Regions from separate parts of the Pseudomonas gebzensis genome, predicted to be linked through region 2. Evidence: predicted binding sites of a transcription regulator. Region 2 holds the regulator's gene; the other holds the start of a gene.
The links. Region 2 encodes sigma-54, which starts transcription at its own class of promoters, with help from an activator protein. Its sites were predicted from a motif close to ANTGGCATNNANNTTGCTNT; they were not measured.
Positions count from the first base shown of each region.

Region 1: the regulator sigma-54 is predicted to act here: its motif matches at 2,798-2,817, upstream of glnA (glutamate--ammonia ligase).

Region 1 is NZ_JAXQNS010000007.1:216,888-223,596, forward strand. It holds gene glnL (nitrogen regulation protein NR(II)) at 1-353, opposite strand, end outside; gene SJI00_RS15250 (chorismate mutase) at 613-1,155, opposite strand; gene glnA (glutamate--ammonia ligase) at 1,296-2,702, opposite strand; gene thiI (tRNA uracil 4-sulfurtransferase ThiI) at 3,085-4,539, shown strand; gene typA (translational GTPase TypA) at 4,667-6,487, shown strand; gene SJI00_RS15270 (PhoPQ-activated protein PqaA family protein) at 6,673-6,709, shown strand, end outside.
Region 2 is NZ_JAXQNS010000005.1:134,814-141,522, forward strand. It holds gene SJI00_RS11480 (class II fumarate hydratase) at 1-417, shown strand, start outside; gene SJI00_RS11485 (DUF2753 family protein) at 444-905, shown strand; gene SJI00_RS11490 (superoxide dismutase) at 907-1,518, shown strand; gene SJI00_RS11495 (ZIP family metal transporter) at 1,530-2,423, shown strand; gene SJI00_RS11500 (HPr family phosphocarrier protein) at 2,455-2,727, opposite strand; gene rapZ (RNase adapter RapZ) at 2,748-3,602, opposite strand; gene ptsN (PTS IIA-like nitrogen regulatory protein PtsN) at 3,605-4,069, opposite strand; gene hpf (ribosome hibernation-promoting factor, HPF/YfiA family) at 4,082-4,390, opposite strand; gene SJI00_RS11520 (RNA polymerase factor sigma-54) at 4,467-5,960, opposite strand; gene lptB (LPS export ABC transporter ATP-binding protein) at 6,137-6,709, opposite strand, start outside.

The sequences.
Region 1 (6,709 bases), on a different contig from region 2:
AGCAGGCGGTCGCGCGGGTGGACTTCGAGCAGCAGCAGGGTGGTGCCCTGGTGCAGGATCGGCGTCACGGCATAGTCGACCGTGATGCTCTGGCCGTTGGGCGAGGTCAGCAGGGCTTCGCGCTTGGTGAACGGGTGAGCCTGCTCCACGGCCTGGCGCAACGCGCTCAGGGCCTCGGCAGACTCGGTGAACAACTCGCTGATGAACTGCCCGTGGCTGCGCTGGCCGCTGACCGCCAGGAGCATTTCTGCCGCCGGGTTCATGTATTCCAGGCGCAGGTCGGCATTGAGCAGCAGCGTGGCGGTGGTCAGGTTGTCCAGCAGCAGTCGATGCTGCGCGTCGCTGATGGTCATGGTGGGGGTGACCTCTATTGCCGCGGTGCAGGCGCGCGTGGCGCGGGATGTCCCGGTCAGGGCCAGGGTCGAAGAGCGGTGCGCTCGGCGTGCGGCAAGAAAATGCAAGAAACAAACCAAGGCTCCGAAAAGAAGCGGTTTTTTCGGAAGATGGCCTGAAATCGGGCGATTAATGCTTGGGTCGAATCAGGCCATGCTGGAAAGGGGGCACGGTGCACAGGCCCAAGCGCCTTCAGTGCACCAATATAGAGCAAATATTTCAGGACAAGTCGCAGAGCCGTCCAGCGGCGCGTTGCAGGGCCAGTTCATGCAGGGCATCGCGTGAGCGCTCGGCCACGGCGGTGGCTACCGCCAGGGCGCAGTCCACCGGGCGATGCCGGTCGAAATGCTGCAAGCCGTCGAGCAATTGATGCTGCAAGGCGTCGAGCTGCGGACGCAGGGCTGTCTTGAGGTCCAGGCGCGGGGTGTCGGGTGCTTGGCTCTGGCGTTCCCAGCGGTTGAGCAAGGCGAACTGCACCAGCTTGCCGGCCTCCATCTGGTCGGAGAAGAAGCCGGCCGCACGCAGCGGGTCAAGGGCGTAGTCCGTCGCCGCCTCGCGTACTCTGAGCAGAATCTGCTGTTCGCGGGGGGCATCCTGCACGGGCAGGTTCTGGTCCCATTTGAGCAGGGCAACGCCATCGGCCAGGGCCAGCCGCCGTTCAATGGTGTCGAGCAAGGTATCGAGTGGCGTGGCAACGCTGGTGGGCGAGGCGCAGCCGGACAGGCCGAGGGACAACAGCAGGGTAAGCGATGCAAGGCGCATGGAAGAATTCCTCAGGGAATGGGCGTTTGAGTGTGCCCTGTACCGGTGGCGCGCCTTTGTAGGACCCTTCCGATAACCCTGACAGCTGAAACAACAACGGCCTTCCGAAGAAGGCCGTTGTCGATGACGCGTCTACACAATCAAACGCTGTAGTAGAGGTCGTATTCCAGCGGGTGAACGAAGGTGCGGACTTTGATTTCTTCTTCAGACTTCAGCTCGATGTAGGCATCGATGAAGTCATCGGAGAACACGCCGCCCTTGGTCAGGAACGCACGGCCCTTGTCCAGCTCTTCCAGGGCTTCTTTCAAGCTGCCGCAGACCTGCGGGATTTCCTTGGCCTCTTCAGGCGGCAGGTCGTACAGGTTCTTGTCGGCAGCATCGCCTGGGTGGATCTTGTTCTGGATGCCGTCCAGGCCCGCCATCAGCAGTGCGGCGAAGCACAGGTACGGGTTGGCTGCCGGGTCCGGGAAGCGCGCCTCGATGCGGCGGGCTTTCGGGCTCGACACGTAGGGGATACGGATCGAAGCGGAGCGGTTGCGCGCCGAGTAGGCCAGCATGACCGGAGCTTCGAAGCCAGGTACCAGACGCTTGTACGAGTTGGTGGCCGGGTTGGTGAAGCCGTTCAGGGCCTTGCCGTGCTTGATGATGCCGCCGATGAAGTACAGGGCGGTGTCGGACAGGCCGGCATAGCCTTCACCCGCGAAGGTGTTCTTGCCGTCTTTGGAGATCGACAGGTGCACGTGCATGCCCGAGCCGTTGTCGCCGTACAGCGGTTTTGGCATGAAGGTCGCGGTGCGGCCGTAGGCGTCGGCAACGTTGTGCACGCAGTACTTCAGGGTCTGAACTTCGTCAGCCTTGATCACCAGGGTGTTGAACTTCACACCGATTTCGTTCTGGCCAGCGGTGGCCACTTCGTGGTGGTGCACTTCGATGACCAGGCCCATTTCTTCCATGGCGTTGCACATGGAGGTACGGATTTCGTGGTCGTGGTCGCACGGCGGAACCGGGAAGTAGCCACCCTTGACGGCTGGGCGATGGCCCTTGTTGCCGCCTTCGACGTCCTGATCGGTCATCCACGAGCCTTGCTCGGAGTAGATCTTGAACATCGAGCCGGAGATGTCCGACTTGAACTTGACCTGGTCGAAGATGAAGAACTCAGGCTCTGGGCCGACGAAGACGGTGTCGCCGATGCCGGTGGTCTTGAGGTATTCCTCGGCGCGCTTGGCGATGGCGCGTGGGTCGCGGTCGTAGCCCTGCATGGTGGACGGCTCGATCACGTCGCAGACCAGGATCAGGGTCGGCTCTTCGGTGAACGGGTCCAGTACGGCGGAGGCGTCGTCTGGCAGCAGGATCATGTCGGAGGCTTCAATGCCTTTCCAGCCTTCGATGGACGAGCCGTCGAACATCTTGCCGGCTTCGAAGAAGTCGTCTTCCAGCGCATCGCGAGCCGGCATGGTGACGTGGTGCTGTTTGCCTTTGGTGTCCGTGAAACGCAGATCAATCCACTTGACGTCATGATCTTTGATGAGTTGAACCGACTTCGACATGGTGTCCTCCGGAGGGTCTGGAACGCGGTTGGCCGCGGCCTGGAAAAGGGTGTTGCCGGGCGCGGATAGTCGGCCAAGCGTACCTGCCTCACAAGGGAGCAATTTGCATGCCAGTGCCCGAAAATGGCGAAGCGGGGATAAAAGGCGGCGGTTTGGGGCACATGCCAGTACTGCACGGTGCGGGTGCGCACCTATAAAGCGCACATTGCTGGGGTTTCGCACTGTTTTGGTGCGACCTTGAGCGAAGATCGCCCGATGCCCGCTCCTGCACGGTGCGCGACCCCTCAAAAACCTTTTTGTGCAAAAAATGCTCAAACTCCCGAGCATTTCCGATATAATCCGCGCCCCTCATTTTTCGGTGAGCCCATCGCGCGCTGTGACCATGAAACTGATCGTCAAAGTCTTCCCAGAAATCACCATCAAGAGCCGGCCGGTGCGCAAGCGCTTCATCCGTCAGCTCTGCAAGAACATCCGCGCCGTGCTCAAGGATCTCGATCCTGAGCTCGCGGTTGAGGGTGTCTGGGACAATCTCGAAGTGGTTACCCGCATCGAGGACGAGAAGGTCCAGCGTGAAATGATCGAGCGCCTGAGCTGCACGCCAGGCATCGCGCATTTCCTGCGCATCGAGGAATATCCGCTGGGCGACTTCGACGACATCGTCGCCAAGTGCCGCGAGCATTTCGGCCATCTGTTGCCCGGCAAGCGCTTCTCGGTGCGTTGCAAGCGCGGTGGGCACCACGATTTCAGTTCGATGGACGTCGACCGCTACGTCGGCAGCCAGCTGCGCCAGCAGTGCGGCGCCGCCGGCATCGACTTGAAGAACCCTGAAGTGCGGGTGCGCATCGAAATTCGCAACCAGCGCTTGTACGTCATCTACGACCAGCACCCTGGCATCGGCGGGTACCCGCTGGGCGCCCTGGAGCAGACGCTGGTGCTGATGTCCGGTGGTTTCGACTCCACCGTGGCGGCGTACCAGATGATGCGTCGCGGTTTGGTCACGCATTTCTGCTTCTTCAACCTGGGCGGGCGCGCCCACGAGTTGGGCGTGATGGAAGTCGCGCATTTCCTCTGGAAGAAATACGGCAGCAGCCAGCGCGTGCTGTTCATCAGCGTGCCGTTCGAGGAAGTGGTGGGCGAGATTCTCGGCAAGGTCGACGACCGCTACATGGGCGTGACCTTGAAGCGCATGATGCTGCGTGCCGCCACCCAGGTTGCTGACCGCCTCGAGATCGACGCGCTGGTCACCGGTGAAGCGATTTCCCAGGTGTCCAGCCAGACGCTGCCGAACCTGTCAGTGATCGACCAGGCCACGAGCAAGCTGGTGTTGCGCCCGCTGCTGGCCAGCCACAAGCAAGACATCATCGACACCGCCTACCAGATCGGCACCGCTGAGTTCGCTCGGCACATGCCTGAATACTGCGGCGTGATTTCGGTCAACCCGACCACCTGCGCCAAGCCGGATCGGGTCATTTATGAAGAACAGCAGTTCGACTCGGCCGTGTTGGACCGTGCTCTGGAGCGTGCGCGCTTCATCACGATCGACACTGTGATCGACGAGCTGGGCAAGGATATCGAGATCGAAGAGGTGGCCCAGGTGCTGCCCGGTCAGATTGTCATCGACATCCGCCATCCTGATGCCCAGGAAGACCAGCCGTTGCAGATCGACGGCATCGACGTCCAGGCCCTGCCGTTCTATGCCATCAACAGTCGCTTCAAGCAGCTCGATGACTCGCGTCAGTACCTGCTTTATTGCGACAAGGGTGTGATGAGCCGTTTGCACGCACACCACCTGCTCAGTGAGGGACATGCCAATGTGCGTGTTTATCGTCCGGCATAAGACCCCAGGGCTGTATGGCGGCAGCATCCGCCATCGCCCTCCCGACCATCGGGTCCACTGAGCCTCATCGCTTCCTATTTGGCCGCTCTGAAAGGCGGCAACCGAATCCTCTGCTCGAGATGCACTTGTGATCGAAAATCTGCGTAACATCGCCATCATTGCCCACGTCGACCATGGTAAGACCACCCTGGTAGACAAACTCCTGCGTCAGTCCGGCACCCTTGAGCGCGGCGAGCTCAACGATGAGCGCGTCATGGACTCCAACGACCAGGAAAAAGAGCGCGGCATCACCATCCTGGCGAAAAACACCGCCATCAACTGGAATGGCTACCACATCAACATCGTCGACACCCCCGGCCACGCCGACTTCGGTGGCGAGGTTGAGCGTGTGATGTCGATGGTCGACTCCGTGCTGCTGCTGGTCGATGCCCAAGACGGCCCTATGCCGCAAACCCGCTTCGTGACCAAAAAGGCCTTCGAAGCCGGTCTGAAGCCGATCGTCGTGATCAACAAGGTCGACCGTCCGGGCGCGCGGCCTGACTGGGTTCTGGACCAGATCTTCGACCTGTTCGACAACCTCGGTGCCACCGACGAACAGCTGGACTTCCAAGTCGTCTACGCCTCGGCCCTGAACGGTATTGCCGGTCTGGACCACACCGACATGGCTGAAGACATGACCCCGCTGTACCAAGCGGTCGTCGATCACGTGCCTGCGCCAGCGGTCGACCGTGACGGTGCGTTCCAGATGCAAATCTCCGCACTGGACTACAACAGCTTCCTCGGCGTCATCGGCGTCGGCCGTATCGCCCGTGGTCGCATCAAGCCGAACACCCCGGTAGTCGCCATCGATGCCGCCGGCAAGCGTCGCAACGGCCGTATCCTCAAGCTGATGGGTCACCACGGTCTGCACCGTGTGGACGTCGAAGAAGCCCAGGCCGGCGACATCGTCTGCATCAGCGGTTTCGACGAGCTGTTCATCTCCGACACTCTGTGCGATCCGACCGCTGTCGAAGCGATGAAGCCGCTGACCGTCGACGAGCCGACCGTTTCCATGACCTTCCAGGTCAACGATTCGCCGTTCTGCGGTAAAGAAGGCAAGTTCGTCACCAGCCGTAACATCAAGGATCGTCTGGACAAGGAACTGCTCTACAACGTTGCCCTGCGCGTTGAAGAAACCGACTCCCCAGACAAGTTCAAGGTCTCGGGCCGTGGCGAGCTGCACCTCTCGGTACTGATCGAAACCATGCGTCGCGAAGGCTTCGAGCTGGCCCTGGGCCGTCCTGAAGTGATCATCCGTGAAGTGGATGGCGTGAAGCAGGAACCGTTCGAAAACGTCACCATCGACATCCCTGAAGAGTCTCAGGGCAAGGTCATGGAAGAGATGGGTCTGCGTAAAGGCGACCTGACCAACATGGTTCCGGATGGCAAGGGCCGTGTGCGCCTGGAGTACAACATTCCGGCACGTGGTCTGATCGGTTTCCGTAACCAGTTCCTGACCCTGACCAACGGTGCGGGCATCCTGACCTCGATCTTCGATCGCTACGACACCGTGAAGTCCGGCCACATGTCCGGCCGTCAGAACGGCGTACTGGTTTCGGTCGAAACCGGCAAGGCGCTGACCTACTCGCTGGAAACCCTGCAAGCGCGCGGCAAGCTGTTCGTCGAGCACGGCCAGGAAATCTACGGCGGCCAGATCATCGGTCAGAACAGCCGCGACAACGACCTGGGTGTCAACCCTACCAAGGGCAAGAAACTCGACAACATGCGTGCTTCGGGTAAAGACGAAGTCATCGCCCTGGTTCCGCCGGTTCGCTTCACGCTGGAGCAGGCGCTGGAGTACATCCAGGAAGACGAGCTGTGCGAAGTCACGCCAAAGTCGATCCGTCTTCGCAAGAAGATCCTCGACGAAAGCGAGCGTACCCGCGCTGCCAAGAAAGCCAAGAACTGAGTTAGCTCAGGCTGAATGAAAACGCCCCCGGTCGAAAGGCCGGGGGCGTTTTTGTTTGTTGGATGTACAGCTTTATAGGTTTTTTCCTAAATGGCTGTAAGGTTTCGCTTTGCTAGCCGGCTACTAGCTTGTGGGCAGGTGCCGAACGCTCCAGGTTGAGGGCTTCACTAAAAGGAAGCCCGCTCATGAATTACCGTTTTGTACTGGCCATGCCCTGCCTGG
Region 2 (6,709 bases):
CCGGTGATTCCAGAAGCCACGGCAATGGTGGCTGCGCAGGTCATCGGCAACGACGCCACCATCGCGGTGGCCGGCCAGTCGGGCAACTTCGAGCTGAACGTGATGCTGCCGGTGATCGCCCGCAACCTGCTGGAAAGTATCGAACTGCTGGCCAATGTCAGTCGCCTGCTCGCCGACAAGGCCATCAGCACCTTCAAGGTCAATGACACCAAGCTCAAGGAAGCGCTGTCGCGCAACCCGATCCTGGTGACTGCGCTGAACCCGATCATTGGCTACCTCAAGGCCGCCGAGATCGCCAAGACTGCCTACAAGCAAGGGCGGCCGATCATCGACGTGGCGCTGGAGCACACGGACTTGTCCCGTGAGCAGCTCCTGGCCCTGCTCGATCCGGAAAAGCTGACTGCCGGCGGCCTCTGAGCCGCCACCTGCCGAGGAGTTGAGTCATGCAGCACTGGAAACGCACCACGCAACACGCCAACGGTCTGTTCGAGCAGGGCGATCTGGTCGATGCACGGGAGCTTTACCTGCAAGCCCTGGCATTGGCCCAGGTGTTGTTCGAGCGCTGGCATGACGTCGATGAAGCGGTGGCGGTGTTCGTCATCGCCCACCACAACCTCGCTGACCTGCACCTGCAACTGAATCAGCCTCACGAAAGCGCCGATTATCTATGTTCGGCCCACCAGCGCCTGTTGCAGGCCAGCCAGGAGGCCCGCTTGCCGCAGGCACTGCGCGATGCCGCCTTGCGCCATAGCGCCAAGACCTACACCGAACTGCTGAATTTCATCGCCGAATATGGCCAATACCCACGTACCGAACGACTGCTCGGCCGCCATGCCGCCTCGGCCAGCGAGCTGGCAGCGCAAGTGGACGTGATCTCCACCCCTTCTGCCTACGGAATGCACTGACATGCCTTACACCTTGCCTGCAATGCCCTACGCCTATGACGCGCTCGAGCCGCACATCGACGCGCAGACCATGGAAATCCACCACACCAAGCACCACCAGACCTACGTCAATGGCCTCAACGCCGCAGTGGAAAATACCGAGTGGGCTGAGTGGCCCGTCGAAAAACTGGTCGCGGCGGTCAAGCAACTGCCCGAGAACCTGCGCGGCGCGGTGACCAACCATGGCGGTGGCCATGCTAATCACAGCCTGTTCTGGACCGTCATGTCGCCCAAGGGCGGCGGCCAGCCGCAGGGCCAGTCGAGCCAGGCCATCGATGCGCAGCTGGGCGGTTTCGAGGCCTTCAAGGAAGCGTTCACCAAGGCTGCGCTGACCCGCTTCGGCAGCGGCTGGGCCTGGCTGAGCGTGACGCCGCAGAAACAGCTGGTGGTGGAAAGCAGCGGTAACCAGGACAGCCCGCTGATGCATGGCAACACGCCGATTCTAGGCCTCGACGTCTGGGAGCACGCCTACTACCTGAAGTACCAGAACCGCCGGCCCGAATACATCGGCGCCTTCTACAACGTGATCGACTGGGCTGAAGTCGAACGTCGCTTCCTCGAAGCCACTTCGTGAGTTGATCGCCGATGCGCTCACAGGTGATGTCAGTCAGCAGCGTGCGCCTGTTCAGGCAGGCGCTGGGTACCTTGCTGGTGCTGGTCGGCACCGCGCTGTTAGTGACGCGGGGCATTGCGTGGCTCGATCTTGAGCCACGCATGATGCGGGCGTTGCAAGGGGGAGCGTTGTGCGCGCTGGGGACGGCGCTGGGCGCGGTGCCGGTGCTGGTTATCCGCAACATGCCGGTGGCGGTGGCCGATACCCTGCTGGGTTTCGGCGCCGGGGTCATGCTGGCGGCCACTGCGTTTTCCCTGGTCATTCCGGGATTGGCTGCTGCGCAGTCGATCGGCTACACCCCTTGGGGTGCTGGAGGGCTGATCAGCCTGGGCCTGCTCAGTGGGGCGCTGTGCCTGTTTCTGGTCGACCTGAAAGTCTCGGGTGCCTCGCCCGAAGCCTTGGTTGGCAGCGGCACGGAGCCAGTGATTGCCGCACGTATCTGGTTGTTCGTCATTGCCATCATCGCTCACAACATTCCCGAGGGCATGGCCATCGGGGTGTCGGCAGGGGGCGGCATGCCAGATGCCGATAGCCTGGCCATGGGCATCGCCTTGCAGGACGTCCCCGAGGGATTGGTGATTGCGCTGGTGCTGGCCGGTGCTGGCATGTCGCGGTTCAGGGCATTCCTGATTGGCGCGGCATCAGGGCTGGTCGAGCCGGTCGCGGCGGTGATCTGTGCCTGGCTGGTGAACGTTGCCGAGTTGCTGCTGCCATTGGGCCTTGCCTGTGCGGCGGGGGCGATGCTGCTGGTGGTCACACAGGAGATCATTCCGGAGTCGCGCAGCAACGGGCACCACCGGCTGGCCAGCCTGGGCCTGTGCATTGGCTTCTGTCTGATGATGGTGATGGACACGGCAATGTCCTGACTGTCAGGACATTGAGGGCAGGGGCGGGCGTTTACTCGCCTTCGTCGAATTTGTTCTCGATCAGTTCGACCAGCGCTGCCAGCGCGACATCGTCGTGCTCGCCTTCGGTAAACAGGTGCACCTGGGTGCCTTTGCCAGCAGCCAGCATCATCACCGCCATGATGCTCTTGCCGTCCACCAGTTTGTCGGGGGCACGGCCAACCTTGACCTGACAGGGAAAACGCCCGGCCACACCCACGAACTTGGCAGCTGCGCGGGCGTGCAGGCCCAGCTTGTTGACGATGGTGATTTCACGGGCGGGCATTGGCGGGTGGATCCTGTGGGCTAGAGGTCGCGGTGGCGAACCTGGACGTTTTTCAGGGATTGCTGCAGCAGCACGCCCAGGCGCTCGGTGATGTACACCGAACGGTGGTGGCCGCCGGTACAACCGATCGCGATGGTGACATACGCACGGTTGCTCGCGGCAAAGCGGGGCAGCCATTTGAGCAGGTAGCTGGAGATGTCCTGGAACATTTCCTCGACATCCGGCTGCGCTGCCAAGTAGTCAATGACCGGCTGCTCGAGCCCGGAATGCTCGCGCAGTTCGCATTTCCAGTAAGGGTTGGGCAGGCAACGCACGTCAAACACCAAGTCGGCATCAACTGGCATCCCGCGCTTGAAGCCGAACGACTCGACCAGAAATGCGGTGCCGGGCTCTGGCTGGTTGAGCAGGCGCAGCTTGAGGGTGTCGCGCAGCTGGTACAGGTTGAGGTTGCTGGTGTCGATCTTCAGGTCAGCCAGGTCGATGATCGGGTTGAGCAGTTCGCTCTCGACGCGAATCGCTTCGGCCAGCGAGCGATTGGCATTGGTCAACGGATGGCGACGACGGGTTTCCGAGAAACGCTTGAGCAGGATGTCTTCGTCTGCGTCCAGGTACAGCACATCGCACTGGATATGCTTGGACCGCGCATCCTCCAGCAGCTCGGGGAAGCGAGGCAGATGGCCGGGCAAGTTGCGCGCATCGATGGAGACCGCAACCCTGGGCTGCTGCAATTCGGTATTGAGCAGCACATTCTCTGCCAGCTGCGGCAGCAGGCCGGCGGGCAGGTTGTCGATGCAGTAGTAACCGTGGTCTTCAAGCACATCCAGGGCGGTGCTCTTGCCGGAGCCGGAGCGACCGCTGACGATTATCAGGCGCATGGTCAGGACTCGTTCTGAACGTCCAGGACAACCTGGTACAGGGCCTTGCTGTCGGCCGCCTTGCGCAGGCGTTCGCGCACGTCCTTGCGGTCGAGCATGCTGGCGATCTGGCGCAGGAGTTCGAGGTGGGCGTCGGTAGCCGCTTCCGGGACCAGCAACACGAACAACAGGTCTACGGGCGCGCCGTCGATGGCGTCGTAATCGATCGGTGAATCGAGGTGCAGCAAGGCGCTGACCGGCGCGGTGCAGCCGGGCAGTCGGCAATGGGGGATGGCAATACCGTTACCGAAACCGGTTGAGCCTAATTTCTCACGGGCGACCAGCTTTTCGAAGATGTCTTGCATCTCCAGTTCTGGCACCTGATCGGCGATGAGGGTAGCGACTTTTTCAAGGGCGCGCTTCTTGCTGCCGCCCGGCACGCTCACAAGCGAGCGGCCGGGGGTCAGAATGGTTTCGAGTCGGATCATGGATGAGGGGGGTCAGCGGGCCGCTGCGCCTTGCAGCAGGCTTTGCTGTTTTTCCTTGTGTTTTTTCAGTTGGCGATCAAGCTTGTCGGCCAAGGCGTCGATCGCTGCATACATGTCTTCGTGTTCTGCGTTGGCAACCACTTCACCACCAGGAATCTGCAGGGTCGCTTCGACTTTCTGCTGCAGCTTCTCGACTTTCATGATGACCTGCACGTTGGTGATCTTGTCGAAATGACCTTCCAGACGTTTGAGTTTATCGTCCACATAAGCGCGCAGGGGTGGGGTGACTTCTACATGGTGTCCACTGATGTTGACTTGCATACAGCTTCTCCTTATTGCCGTGCATAAAGAAGCAGGTTTTGCACCTGCCACTGAAACGCTGTGGCACACCCAGGGGCTACATGAGCCGCTTGCGTTCGCTGGAGGGAGCAATGCCCAACGACTCGCGATACTTGGCGACCGTACGACGTGCTACCTGGATGCCTTGTGCCTCCAGTAAACCAGCGATCTTGCTGTCACTCAATGGCTTTTTCTGATTTTCCGCCGCCACCAGTTTCTTGATGATGGCGCGGATTGCCGTGGACGAGCATTCCCCCCCTTCGGCCGTGCTGACGTGGCTGGAAAAGAAGTACTTGAGCTCGTAGATACCGCGCGGGGTATGCATGTATTTCTGTGTGGTCACCCGCGAAATGGTCGACTCGTGCATGCCGACTGCTTCGGCGATGTCGTGAAGCACCAAGGGCTTCATGGCCTCGTCACCCAAGTCGAGGAAACCGCGCTGGTGTTCGACGATCTGGGTGGCGACCTTCATCAGGGTCTCGTTGCGGCTCTGCAGGCTCTTGATGAACCAGCGCGCTTCTTGCAACTGATTGCGCATGAACGTGTTGTCGGCGCTGGTATCGGCGCGGCGCACGAAGCCTGCGTACTGGGCGTTGACGCGCAGGCGCGGTACGGCTTCCTGGTTCAGCTCCACCAGCCAGCGTTCGTTGTCCTTGCGCACGATGACGTCCGGAACCACATATTCCGGTTCGCTGGATTCGATCTGTGAGCCCGGCCGCGGGTTGAGCGTCTGGACCAGTTCGATCACCTGGCGCAGCTCATCTTCCTTGAGCTTCATGCGCCGCATCAACTGGCTGTAGTCACGCCCGCCGAGCAGGTCGATGAAGTCGCTGACCAGGCGCTGCGCCTCAGCCATCCACGGAGTACTGGCAGGCAACTGGCGCAACTGCAGCAGCAAGCACTCACCCAGGCTTGCCGCGCCAACCCCGGCCGGCTCGAACTGCTGAATGCGGTGCAGTACGGCGTGCACTTCGTCCAACTCGATGTCGAGCTCGGGATCGAAGCCTGCGCAGATCTCTTCGAGGGAATCCTCCAGGTAGCCCTGGGGGTTGATGCTGTCGATGAGGGTCACCGCGATCATGCGATCGACGTCCGACATCGGCACCAGGTTCAGCTGCCAGAGCAGATGGCTCTGCAGGCTTTCCCCGGCGGACGTGCGGGTGGTGAAGTCCCACTCGTCGTCATCGTTGCTGGGCAGGCTGCTGGCGCTGGTCTGGTAGATATCTTCCCAGGCGGTGTCGACGGGCAATTCATTGGGAATGCGCTCGCCCCAGTCACCCTCTTCGAGGTTCTCGACCGTGGCGGCAGTTTCCTGGAAGGAGGTGTCCTGGGGCTCGGCGGCCGGCGTGTTCTCGGCGTTGTCGGCCATCGGATCGTTGTTGTCGAAGTCCTCGCCTTCTTCCTGGCGCTCGAGCATCGGGTTGGATTCCAGGGCCTCCTGGATTTCCTGCTGGAGGTCCAGGGTGGAGAGCTGGAGCAGACGAATGGCCTGTTGCAACTGCGGGGTCATCGTCAGTTGCTGGCCCATTTTTAGGACGAGCGATGGTTTCATGGCTGGGGCTGATTACCTTGTTCGCCGGCGCACACGCGCCATCCACTACACGAGGGCGCCTCGGCGCCAATTTTAAGCAAGTTATATGCCTGAAACTGGAGCGTTTGCCTAGGGCGGTGCAGCAAATAAAGCGCTGCCTCGCCATCGAGGCATCACTCGTGGCACCGCCGCCGGGGTCAGAGTCGGAACTCGTGCCCCAGGTAGACCTCTTTCACCAGGTCGTTGGCCAGGATGGTGGCCGAGTCGCCTTCGGCAATCAACTGGCCGTCGTTGACGATGTAGGCCGTTTCGCAGATGTCGAGCGTCTCACGCACGTTGTGGTCGGTGATGAGTACGCCGATCCCCTTGGCCTTGAGGTGATGGATGATCTGCTTGATGTCGCCGACCGAGATCGGGTCGACACCCGCGAAGGGTTCATCGAGCAGGATGAACTTCGGCGCGGTCGCCAGCGCGCGGGCGATTTCGACCCGGCGGCGCTCCCCGCCCGACAGGCTCATGCCCAGGTTGTCGCGGATGTGGCTGATGTGGAATTCCTGCAGCAGGCTTTCCAGTGCCTGGCGCCGGCCTTCGCTGTCGAGCTCCTTGCGGGTCTCGAGGATGGCCATGATGTTGTCGGCCACCGACAGCTTGCGAAAGATCGAGGCTTCCTGAGGCAAGTAGCCGATACCCGCCTGGGCGCGGCCGTGCATGGGCTGGTGGCTGACGTCCAGATCGTCGATCAGCACACGGCCCTGGTCGGCCTGGACCAG